3 regions of the Shewanella sp. MEBiC00475 genome follow, and region 1 is predicted to be linked to each of the others. Evidence: predicted binding sites of a transcription regulator. Region 1 holds the regulator's gene; each other region holds the start of a gene.
The links. The regulator sigma-54, encoded in region 1, starts transcription at its own class of promoters, with help from an activator protein. The targets are predictions, from matches to a motif close to GTTGGCACGNNNNTNGNNT.
Positions count from the first base shown of each region.

Region 2: a site for sigma-54 is predicted at 1,886-1,904, ahead of glnA (glutamate--ammonia ligase). Genes of this name have one in related genera too.
Region 3: a site for sigma-54 is predicted at 1,941-1,959, ahead of FCN25_RS13380 (nitric-oxide reductase large subunit). Genes of this name have one in related genera too.

Region 1 is NZ_CP039928.1:2,823,745-2,828,021, reverse strand. It holds gene lptC (LPS export ABC transporter periplasmic protein LptC) at 1-174, shown strand, start outside; gene lptA (lipopolysaccharide transport periplasmic protein LptA) at 161-742, shown strand; gene lptB (LPS export ABC transporter ATP-binding protein) at 739-1,470, shown strand; gene FCN25_RS12495 (RNA polymerase factor sigma-54) at 1,613-3,097, shown strand; partial or broken gene raiA (ribosome-associated translation inhibitor RaiA) at 3,094-3,348, shown strand; gene ptsN (PTS IIA-like nitrogen regulatory protein PtsN) at 3,351-3,794, shown strand; gene rapZ (RNase adapter RapZ) at 3,791-4,277, shown strand, end outside.
Region 2 is NZ_CP039928.1:1,821,876-1,826,152, forward strand. It holds gene glnA (glutamate--ammonia ligase) at 376-1,785, opposite strand; gene typA (translational GTPase TypA) at 2,263-4,074, shown strand.
Region 3 is NZ_CP039928.1:2,994,113-2,998,389, reverse strand. It holds gene FCN25_RS13390 (HlyD family secretion protein) at 1-1,041, opposite strand, end outside; gene slyA (transcriptional regulator SlyA) at 1,050-1,535, opposite strand; gene FCN25_RS13380 (nitric-oxide reductase large subunit) at 2,004-4,277, shown strand, end outside.

The sequences.
Region 1 (4,277 bases):
CTGAGCACCCAAGCCATTACTGTGGATTTAACCACTATGATAGGTACCTCGCAGGAGATGGTGTATATCAAAGGAAAAGGGTTTATTATTCAAGGCTTAGGCCTACATGCAGACTTGAATTCGCAAAAATTATCGCTACTCAGCCAGGTAGAAGGGAAATATGAGCCACATTAATCGTCTCCACACTCGCGCCAATGTTATGTTATTAAGTAGCATACTTTGCCTACTGAGTTTGCCTGCCATGGCTAAACAAGGTGATCTTATGCAGGAGTTAAAAATTGCCGCAGTAAGCCAGTCTGCCGACATTAAAAACAATCAAATTGTCTTTAATGGCCCGGTTACCATTGTTCAAGGCTCGATTAATATCAATGCTGATCAGCTGCGGGCATTTACCCCCGAAAACAGCACCAGTAAAAGACTTATCGCCACTGGTTCGCCGGCAACGTTTTCACAAGAATTAGATGACGGCCAAATAGGTACCGCCAGTGCCGACGAAATTACTTATGATCTTGCCAGCACCACGCTCACATTAATAGGCAATGCCAAGCTTGAGCAATCAGGAAGCCAAGTTACTGGTAACAAAATTAAGTACAATATCAATGCACAAGAGTTGATAGCTGAAAGTACAGGTAAGGGACAAGATCGGGTCATCACGATTATTCAACCTGAAAACTTCCAAGATGAAACCGCGCCGAAGCAAAAACTCCCTGAAATCCCTGTTAACAAGCAGAACAAACAATGACCCAAATAACCTTAACCGCTGAAAATTTAGCTAAAAGCTATAAAGCTCGTCAAGTTGTTAAAGATGTTAGTTTAACGGTTAAAACTGGCCAGATAGTGGGTCTTTTAGGCCCTAATGGGGCGGGTAAAACAACCACATTTTATATGGTTGTCGGCTTAGTAAAAAGCGATAAAGGTCGGATCTTAATTGATAATGACGATCTCACCGCCGATCCAATGCATCTTCGAGCCCGTAAAGGTATTGGTTATTTACCGCAAGAAGCCAGCATTTTTCGTAAGCTCACTGTACACGACAATATTATGGCCGTGTTGCAAACTCGCAAAGAGCTCAACAACGACCAACGAATTGAACAACTTGAGCATTTGCTAGAAGAATTCCACATTACCCACATTCGCGATAATCAAGGCATGTCGTTGTCGGGTGGAGAACGTCGTCGCGTTGAGATTGCACGCGCATTAGCTGCTAATCCAAAATTTATTTTACTCGATGAACCCTTTGCTGGTGTTGATCCTATTTCAGTTATTGATATTAAAAAAATTATCCAACAACTGAAAAGTCGCGGTTTAGGGGTATTAATTACCGACCATAATGTTCGTGAAACGTTAGATGTTTGCGAGCGGGCCTATATTGTTAGCCAAGGTAATTTAATTGCTGAAGGTACACCTGATGAAGTATTGAGCAATCAACAAGTTCGAGCTGTGTACTTAGGTGAACAATTCAAGCTATAGTTAAGTTACGGGTCTTTTAAACTATCTAACTCGTTTTGTTGAACGTTAACTAAATAACGTTAAATGTCATTGATGTATGTAACAATCAATACAGTATTTTAGATTGTCATTTTTATGGAAATCATCTAGGGATAAGCGGTAAATGAAAGCGTCACTCCAACTCAAAATGGGTCAACACTTAACCATGACCCCACAATTGCAGCAGGCTATTCGCTTACTGCAATTATCGTCATTGGAGCTACAGCAAGAAATCCAACAAGCATTGGATTCAAACCCATTGCTTGAAATAGAAGATGAGTTTTCAGAAGCAAAAAACTCCGCAAAAGAAAATCGAGACCAAGCTGATACCGACTTTAGTGACAACAGCAGCGTTAATAAAGAAAAAGACACCTCTACAGTTGACACTGCAGAGTCTATAACCAAAGAAACCATGGATGATCTAGCCATGGATACGACATGGGACGAAGTGTATACCGCCTCCCCAATGTCAGGTTCAGGCAGTGCGAGCATGCGCGACGATGACATGCCATTCCAAGGTGAAACCACCGAAGGTCTGTATGAGCATTTAGAATGGCAAAAAAATCTTACTCCCTTTTCTGAGACCGATTTAGCAATTGCCACCGCTATCATTGATGCTGTTGATGAACAAGGTTATTTAACCCAAAGTACCGAAGATATTCTCGAAGCAATGGGCGATGAAACCGTTGAACTAGATGAAGTTGAAGCCGTATTAAAGCGCATTCAACACTTTGATCCTGTTGGTGTAGCGGCTAGAGATTTAAGCGAGTGCTTATTCATCCAATTAGCGCAATATGCCAACACAACCCCCCATATTGATAATGCTCGTCTGCTGATTAAAGACTATTTAGATTTAATTGCCGGGCGTGATTTTAGATTGTTAATGCGTAAAACAAAGCTAAAAGAAAACGAGTTGCGTGACGCTATCACCCTAATCCAGTCACTTAATCCTCGTCCAGGTTTATTAATTACTGCCGTAGATGACGAATACGTCATACCCGATGTTACGGTACTAAAGAAAAATGGCCGATGGGTTGTAGAGTTAAATCCTGACAACATGCCAAAAATTGGCGTTAATCAACAATACGCCGCCATGGCGCGAAGCAGTAAAAATCCGTCGGATAGTCAATTTATTCGAGGCCACTTGCAAGAAGCTAAATGGTTTATTAAAAGTATTGAAAGCCGTAACGACACATTACTCAAAGTGGCCAATTGCATTGTACAATTTCAACAAGGTTTCTTTGAATATGGCGAAGAAGCCATGAAACCAATGGTATTAAATGATATCGCTGAAGCTGTAGAAATGCATGAATCAACCATTTCACGGGTGACTACCCAAAAATACATGCACACCCCACGAGGACTGTTTGAACTAAAATACTTCTTCTCTAGCCATGTCAGCACTGACGATGGCGGTGAATGTTCATCTACTGCAATTCGTGCTTTTATCAAAAAATTAGTTGCTGCAGAAAACCAGCAAAAACCGCTGAGTGACAGTAAAATGGCCCAACTTCTGGCTGAACAGGGCATAAACGTTGCTCGTCGTACCATTGCAAAATATCGTGAAGCAATGATGATTCCACCGTCTAACCAACGTAAGAGTTTATAACCTACAAGGCAACGGAATATATTCATGATAAATTTTCAAAGCTTGAACGACACTCCGATCAGAGCCATAATGCAAACGTTGCGCTCAATGTATAAAAGTTACAACAAAGATCAAAAGCCAGTAAAATCACAGATGGCATAGTGATGTTTGCCATGTCAGAATGTACTGATATGTATACTGCAATAGACGCCCTGATCGATAAGCTCAACCGTCAGGTAATTAAACACCAACAGAAGTATACACAACACTAACGATGGAACTTTGTACCATTCTGCGACCGGAGTGCACTACCTGTGCCACCCCGGGCAGTAAGAAAAAAGTACTGGAACTCATCAGCAACTTAGTCGCTGCCCAGTACCCACCCCTATCTTCGCAAGAGGTTTTTGAAAGCCTTTTAGCGAGAGAGAAAGTGGGTAGCACAGGTATAGGAAATGGCATCGCGATACCTCATGGTCGATTGACGTCTATCGATCAGCCCATTGCCATATTTATTAAGTGTGAAGAACCCATTGCCTTTGATGCAATCGATAACCAACCAGTTGATCTGTTATTTGCTTTATTAGTGCCGGCAGATCAGTGCCAAGAACACTTAAGCACGTTATCGAACATGGCCCAAAAACTAAGTGACAAGCAAATATTGAAACAGCTTCGTAAAACTCACGACTCAACAGAACTTTATCAGGTTATCACTGCATGAAACTTGTCATAGTATCAGGACGTTCAGGCTCAGGAAAATCAGTAGCCTTAAGAGTATTGGAAGACCTAGGATATTATTGTGTTGATAATTTGCCTTTAGCTCTTATTGGCACATTATTAGCCCAGCTCAAAGGTAGTAATGATTTAGTGGCAATCAGTGTTGATGTACGCAACATTGATGAACAAAGTAAAGTGCTTCAAAATCAATTAGCCCTGCTTGAGCACGACACTGAAATTATCAGCTTCTTTTTAAACTCCAATGATAAAGTTCTACTCAAACGCTATAGTGAAACTCGTCGATTACATCCGCTATCTAAAAATCATATTTCACTGCAAGAAGCGATCAAACTAGAAGGACGCTTACTTGAACCAATCGCAAAAATTGTTGACCATTATATTGATACATCAGCACTGAATATTTACGAATTAAGTGACCAGGTTAGGCAAATATTACTAGGCAGTGTTGATAAAGAGTTAGTGATTA
Region 2 (4,277 bases), 1.0 Mb from region 1:
TGAACATATCGCTTTTTAGTGAAAGACAAATGAGTGATTAAGCATATAAATATCATATTTATGAGTGAATTCCTCTACAAACTTATCATACTATTAATTTATTCAATGAGATGCCCTCTCACTAATTGCAATAAAGCTGTCAATGGTTGAAGCCTTAGAAGACTACGCAATAAAAAATGGAATGCTTAAATGGCATGTAAATCATGACCTCTACATATTCATAAGATAAATAAAATATTGTATTAATTGAAAATAAACCTATCCCAGTAATAGCCAAATATACTTTTAATCATCAAATAAAAAACCCGATAAAGACTTATCGGGTTTTTTTATTTACTTGCCCTGTATAAACTAGGGCACTACTAAGCTTAAGAATTACAAGCTGTAATACATTTCAAACTCAAGTGGATGAGTCGTACGTGAGACACGCTCACACTCTGCTGTTTTAAGCTGAATATAAGACTGAATAAAGTCTTCGCTGAACACGCCGCCTTTAGTCAAAAACTCATGATCCGCCTGTAGATTTTCCAGTGCGTTTTCTAATGACGTAGCAACCTGTGGGATCTCAGCCGCTTCTTCAGCAGGTAAGTCATACAAATCTTTGTCCATTGCTTCACCTGGGTGGATCTTGTTTTGAATACCGTCAAGACCAGCCATTAGCAATGCAGAAAAACCTAAATATGGATTTGCATGTGGATCAGGGAAACGCGCTTCGATACGACGGCCTTTAGGGCTTGGTACCACTGGAATACGGATTGAGGCTGAACGGTTACGTGCAGAATATGCAAGCATAACTGGCGCTTCAAAATGCGGTACTAAACGCTTGTAAGAGTTTGTACTTGGGTTAGTAAATGCATTCAATGCACGAGCATGCTTAATGATACCGCCAATATAGTAAAGCGCGATGTCACTTAGGCCAGCATATTTATCACCAGCAAATAAGTTAACGCCGTCTTTAGCTAAAGACTGATGCACATGCATACCACTACCGTTGTCACCTACAATTGGTTTTGGCATAAATGTCGCTGTTTTACCATAAGCATGAGCCATGTTATGAACAACGTATTTTAGAATTTGGATTTCATCAGCTTTCTTAGTCAATGTATTGAAACGTGTTGCAATTTCGTTTTGACCCGCAGTTGCCACTTCGTGGTGATGCGCTTCAACAACTTGACCCATTTCTTCAAGTACTAAACACATTGCAGAACGTAGGTCTTGTGAAGAATCAACTGGTGCTACAGGGAAATAACCACCTTTCACCATTGGACGGTGACCAGTATTGCCTTCTTCATAGCTCTTAGCAGAGTTCCATGATGCTTCTTTAGCATCAATCTTAACGAAACAACCTGACATATCCGTACCAAAACGGACATCGTCAAATATAAAGAATTCAGGCTCTGGACCAATTAATACGGTATCAGCGATGCCAGTAGAAATTAGATACTGTTCGGCTTTTTTTGCAATAGAGCGAGGGTCACGATCATAACCCGTCATCGTACCTGGCTCTAAAATATCACAACGGATAAGTGCTGTGGTTTCTTCTGTGAAAGGGTCTAATAGAAAAGTTGTTGCGTCTGGCATTAGCACCATGTCAGATTCATTAATGCCTTTCCAGCCTGTAATTGAAGAACCGTCAAACATTTTGCCATCTTCAAAGAAATCTTCATCTACTTGATGAGACGGAATAGAAACATGCTGTTCCTTACCTTTAGTGTCGGTAAAGCGTAAGTCTACAAACTTAACTTCTAACTCTTCAAGTTGCTTTAAAACTGATTCAACTGACATTCTAAGCCTCCGTTAGGGTAAAGGGTTGTCCCTTAATATAATTTTGTTATTCGCCAGATAATGCATCTGGAAAACGAATTTTGCATAATTATCTGCAGTAAAGCGATATTCATGCCACATCGCTAAGTAATTGATTTTACGCAAATGAGAAATACACTTCACACTCCGAACATACCAATTGCACCAATACAGTGCGCAGCGAGTTTACTTATGGTGCAATAGTCCATAATAGTGCGTCGTAATTATCTTGGTGTTTTAGCTCTGTCACATTTTAGTATCACACCTTTGTTATGTTTAATATATAAACGTTTCATATTGTTTTTTTTAGGCTTAGAAAGCAATATATTTACAGGTGTTCAAAAATAATCCTATCTACAAAAGCCGCTGTGAAGTAGAATGGCACGCTTTTTTACATTGGCTATAATAGATAGCTTTTGTTAGATCCTTTTTTTTATTTGCTGGTTTAGAGGTTTATCTGTGTTAGAGAATTTACGTAACATCGCCATTATTGCCCACGTTGACCATGGCAAAACAACCCTGGTTGACAAAATGTTGGCGCAGTCAGGAACCCTTGCATCTCGTGGAGAAGCTACTGAGCGGGTTATGGATTCTAACGATCTTGAAAAAGAACGTGGGATCACCATTCTGGCAAAGAATACTGCCATCCAGTGGAACGACTACCGTATTAATATCGTTGATACTCCTGGCCATGCCGATTTCGGTGGTGAAGTAGAACGTGTTTTATCTATGGTCGATTCAGTATTACTATTGGTTGACGCAGTTGATGGCCCAATGCCACAAACTCGCTTTGTAACCAAGAAAGCATTCGCTCAAGGCCTTAAGCCGATTGTTGTTATCAACAAAATTGACCGTCCAAGTGCTCGTCCAGATTGGGTTATTGACCAAGTATTCGATTTATTCGTTAACTTAGGTGCCACTGACGAACAATTAGACTTCCCAATCGTTTATGCTTCGGCATTAAATGGTTTTGCAACATTAGATCCTGATGTAGCAAGCGATGATATGACGCCTCTATTCCAAACTATCGTTGAGAAAGTATCTTTCCCTGACGCTGATGCGGAAGCGCCATTCCAAATGCAAATTTCTCAAATCGATTATAACTCATACGTGGGTGTTATCGGTATTGGCCGTATTACCCGTGGTAGCGTTAAGACTAACCAACAAGTGACTATTATTGGCGCTGATGGTAAGACTCGTAACGGTAAAATGGGCCAAGTATTAGGTTACATGGGTCTTGACCGTACTGAAGTGCCAATTGCAAATGCAGGCGACATCGTTGCAATTACAGGTTTAGGTGAACTTAAAATCTCTGACACTATCTGTGCAGTGAATGCAGTAGAAGCAATGCCACCGTTAACTGTTGATGAACCAACATTAACAATGACATTCCAAGTAAACACTTCTCCGTTCGCGGGTAAAGAAGGTAAGTATGTGACTTCACGTAACATACTTGAGCGTTTACAAACTGAATTAGTTCACAACGTTGCACTTCGCGTTGAAGAAACAGAAAGTCCAGACCGTTTCCGCGTTTCAGGACGTGGTGAATTACACTTATCGATTTTAATTGAAAACATGCGTCGTGAAGGCTATGAATTAGCAGTATCGCGTCCTGAAGTTATTCTTAAAACAATTGATGATGAGTTATGTGAACCATACGAAACAGTAACCGTTGACGTTGAAGAAGAACATCAAGGTACCGTAATTGAAAAATTAGGTGTTCGTAAAGGTGAAATGAAAGACATGCAGCTTGATGGTAAAGGTCGTGTACGTATCGACTTCATCATTCCTAGCCGTGGCTTAATTGGTTTCCAAACCGAGTTCTTAACTGCAACATCTGGTACGGGTCTAATTTATCATTCATTTGATCACTACGGTCCACACAAAGGTGGCGATATTGGTCAACGCGCTAACGGCGTATTGATTTCAAACGCAACAGGTAAAGCGCTAACTTTCGCTCTTTTTGCATTACAAGACCGTGGTCGTATGTTTATTGGTCACGCTGCCGAAGTGTATGAAGGTCAAGTTGTGGGTATACACGCTCGCTCTAACGATTTGACAGTAAACTGTCTTAAAGGTAAGCAGCTAACTAACATGCGCGCATCAGGTACTGATGAAGCACAAGTATTGACGACTCCTATCACATTGACACTTGAACAAGCGCTTGAGTTCATCGATGATGATGAATTAGTTGAAGTAACTCCTAAGAACATTCGTGTTCGTAAGAGATTCTTAACTGAAAATGAGCGTAAGCGTAATAACCGCGGTTAATCAATGAGTGGCAAATTATATTTGTCACACTTGAAACCTAAAAAGCCCAGATGCCTGTTGCATCTGGGCTTTTTGTTAGCGGTGATTTGGAATCAACATGAAAACATTTAACTAGATATTTTACCCAAACCTAGATAAATTCACGTAATATCAAATTTACTCATTATCTGGTTATATAATTAACGAGAATAGAATCATATCAA
Region 3 (4,277 bases), 170 kb from region 1:
CACACTCACAGCCTTGATTTGCAGCTTTGCAAGCAAACCAAGCAGAATACTATTTGGCACTAATTGCACGGTTGCACGCGCCCCAGCAGGCAATGTATTGATGGCTTGTTGATCAAGTTCAAGGTGTAAACGTAATCGCTGAGCATCACGCACCCAACGGACAGAATCCTGTGGTGAAGCTAAACGACCGTTAGCTTCAAATTGCCCAGCGCTAACGCCAGCATCTACGGTACTGACTTTAGCAGGATATAAACGCCCAGGTTGACCATCAAAGGTAATATAAGCCGTTGATTGCGGCTTTATGCCTCTTAGGCTTTTTTCTCTAAAGTCAGCAATAATATCCACTTTCTCTGATACTACGGCCAATAACGGCTGGCCAATTGTCGCAAAACTACCGACTTTTAGCTGTAAGTTAGTTACCACACCACTTTGATCTGCACGAATTTGGGTATAAGACAGGTTTAACTCAGCTTGAGCTAAGTGGTTTTGAGCTTGGCGCACTTTTAAATTATCTTTACCATCACGTCCACGACTTACGGTTAATTTAACTAACCGGGCTTTAGCGGCAAGTAAATTTGCCTCCGCTGTTGCTGCATTACTTTCAGTTTGATCTTTTAACTGCTGAGATACGCCCCTAGTAGCATAAAGCGTATCGATACGGGTTGCTTCGCTGCGCTTTTGTTGGGAACTGCTTAGGTTAGCTTTTATATCTGCCTGAGCAGCTACAATGGCAGCATCCAGTTCCGCATTATCTTGTTCTGCCTGTTCTAAGGCTAATGTAGCTTGTTCAACGGCCAGCTCATATGAGGCTGAATCGATTTTAAATAACACATCCCCCTTAGCAACCACTTGGTTATTTTCAACCTCAATCGAAGCAATTTTACCGCTAACTTGTGGGGTTACTTTCGTCACCATTCGTGTCGCCATAGCTTGAGGCGTCATAGGGATAACGGCGTCGGCAAACATAAAATAACCAAATACCAGTACAAACATAAAAATGGATATTTTAACGAGTCGAGCAAATTGTTGGTCTGGAGTCATATTATTTCTCATTCAGGGATTTTGTGGTCTGATTCAGTGTTCTTATGCAGCGCCGAGAGGGCGTTATCACTGATCAGACTAATGATACGTTCAAACTCACTTAATTCTTGGGTGCTAATGCCCGCCAATAAATCACGACGAACTGACATAATGCGACCTTCCATTTGTTTAAGCATGCCGAGACCTTCTGGGGTTAAACACACAATACGGGCACGCTTATCGGTCTCGCAGCAGCGGCGTTGTACATATCCTTGCTCTTCTAGCTGACTAAGGGTGCGCATTAGCGAAGGCAGTTCAATCTCTAAAGCATGAGCAAGCACCTTTTGGCTTACGTTGTCACCTAAACGTAATAGCTTCCATAATGCAGTCCAACGAGGATGAGTGAGACCAAGGGGGATTAATTCTGCATCCGCTGCAGTGCGCCATAAACGATGCAATCGCCCTAAGTTCTCTGCAAGAGAAAGTTCTTTTAATCGTTCTAATTCTTTATTCATAATGGATTGCCACTTACTTAGCATGCTAAGCATTATAACTACTTAGCACGCTAAGTAAATAGTCGAAGCGTGTAAACTTAACCATAAGCCGCAAATTAAACCAACTGCTTAATCGTTAACCCATGAAAAATCCTATAAATAAACTCCATATCAATTGCATAATTCGCTGTAAAAAAATCTTGAAAGATCAACACCCCTTAATACTTAATAGTCGTGATAAACAACCATCGATATAAATGGCCAAGCCTATTATTTAATCAAATGTGATCAACATCACGATAATAGATTGTTATTATGACAACACAGTCTAAATGACAATACTAACACACTGTCATTTTGACTCTGAAATTTAAAAAGAAAAATAAATAACCCTTTAAATAATAATAACTTAAATATTTAAAAATAGTTGGCACGACTTATGTATTGTCAGATTAACTGTATCAAAATGACTTTGCGCTAAGAGGACTCATGAGCAAAAACAAACTTATCGGCATTGCACTACTCATCGTGCTAGTTGCTTCCTTCACTGTATTACTCAGTTTAGGCAGCGGCATATATCGAGAAAAACCGCCTATTCCAACGGCTTTTACTGACACCAGTGGCCAACCTATATTTACCAAAAATGATATTGAACAAGGTCAACTCGTTTGGCGTTCAATGGGTGGTCATCAGTTAGGATCAATTTGGGGACATGGTTCTTATGTTGCACCAGACTGGACCGCTGATTGGTTACATCGTGAAGCTCAAGCTTGGTTGTCGATCACCGCAAACGATCGCTATAACCGCGATTTCACTGAACTCGATTCAGAACAGCAAGCCGGTTTAGAGAAAGGCTTGAGAGATGATATTCGCCATAACACAGTGGTCAAAGGTCCTGGGGATGAAACTCACGTCACACTGTCAAATACCCGAATTGCGGCAATCAATGAAGTGACTAAGCACTATTTATCCTTATTTGGTGATGATCCAGCATTGAGTTCATTACGTGAACAATATGCAATGAAGGAAGGCACGATTACTGATGCTGAACATCGTGAGTTGTTAAATGCTTTCCTCTTTTGGGGAGCTTGGGCTGCGGTAACTGAACGCCCTGGTTATGATTATACTTACACCAATAACTGGCCATACGATCCACAAATCGGCAACGTACCCACTTCTGATAATATTGTTTGGTCAGTATTAAGTCTTGTATCATTGCTTCTTGGTATTGGTATGTTAGCTTGGCATCACGCCACCTGCAAAGAAGAACCATTGCCAGAACCAGCTAAAGGTGACCCATTATTTTTTACTAAACCTACGCCATCACAAAAAGCGGTCGGAAAGTATTTTGTTACAGCAATAGGACTGTTTTTACTGCAAATATTAGTGGGTGGAATTACAGCGCATTACGCGGTTGAAGGCCAAGAGTTTTATGGTTTACCATTATCTGAAATTCTGCCTTATTCAGTTACCCGAACTTGGCATACTCAGCTAGCCGTATTTTGGATTGCCACAGCATGGTTAGGCACAGGATTATATATTGCCCCAGCACTATCAGGGTACGAACCTAAGTATCAACGCTTAGGTGTAAACGTTCTTTGGGTTGCGTTAGTTGTTATCGTTCTGGGTTCTATGGCTGGTGAATGGATTGGGGTACAGCAATACTTTGACCTAGACATGAACTATTTATTCGGACATCAAGGATATGAGTACATTGATTTAGGACGTGTTTGGCAAATATTATTGTTTGTAGGCCTATTAATATGGACAGGGTTAATTACTGCAGCTATGCGCCCAGCATTAAAAGTTAATAGCGACATATTACCGGCAATTTGGATCCTGTATGCCTCGTGTGTGGCTATCGGTCTATTTTATGGTGCAGGCCTATTTATGGGTAAACACTCAAACCTCGCTATAGCTGAATACTGGCGCTGGTGGGTAGTGCACTTATGGGTAGAAGGCTTCTTTGAAACATTTGCAACTGCCGTTATCGCATTAATGTTAGTTCGTTTAGGCCTCATCCGTGCACGCAGTGCCAACGGAGCGGTATTGTTCACAACCGTGGTATTTTTAACTGGCGGCTTAATTGGCACTCTACATCACTTATACTTTACCGGTACCCAAACCTCAGTCATTGCTTGGGGAGCAATATTCTCAGCACTTGAAGTTGTGCCATTAGCATTAATTGGTTTTGAAGCAGTGGAAACCTATCGTTTACGTAAAGCAAGTCCGTGGATGGAGCGTTATCACTGGGTCATTATGTTCTTTGTGGCCACATCTTTCTGGAACTTAATTGGTGCAGGTGTATTAGGTTTCTTAATTAACCCACCAATATCGCTCTATTTTATCCAAGGGTTAAACACTACAGCGACACATTCTCATGGTGCATTTATGGGCGTGTACGGTATGTTAGGCATAGGGCTAATGCTATTCTGTCTGCGTGGCTTAACAGGCGATATGCAATGGAACCATAAATACCTTAAAGGGGCATTCTGGACCTTAAATATTGGCTTAGCCGCAATGCTGTTTATGTCATTACTACCTGTTGGTATCGTGCAGTTTTTTGCGGTCATCGACCACGGTTATTGGTATGCCCGTTCTCCTGCAGTGATCCACAGCGACTTAGTAGAAAGCCTTGTATGGACGCGAATGTTTGGTGACATTATCTTCAGTATCGGTGGGTTGTTGATGGCGTTGTTCTTATTTGACATCATCAAAAAAGCCATTGTTAGCAAAAGCGTTAAAGCAAAACAAGCCACAGCA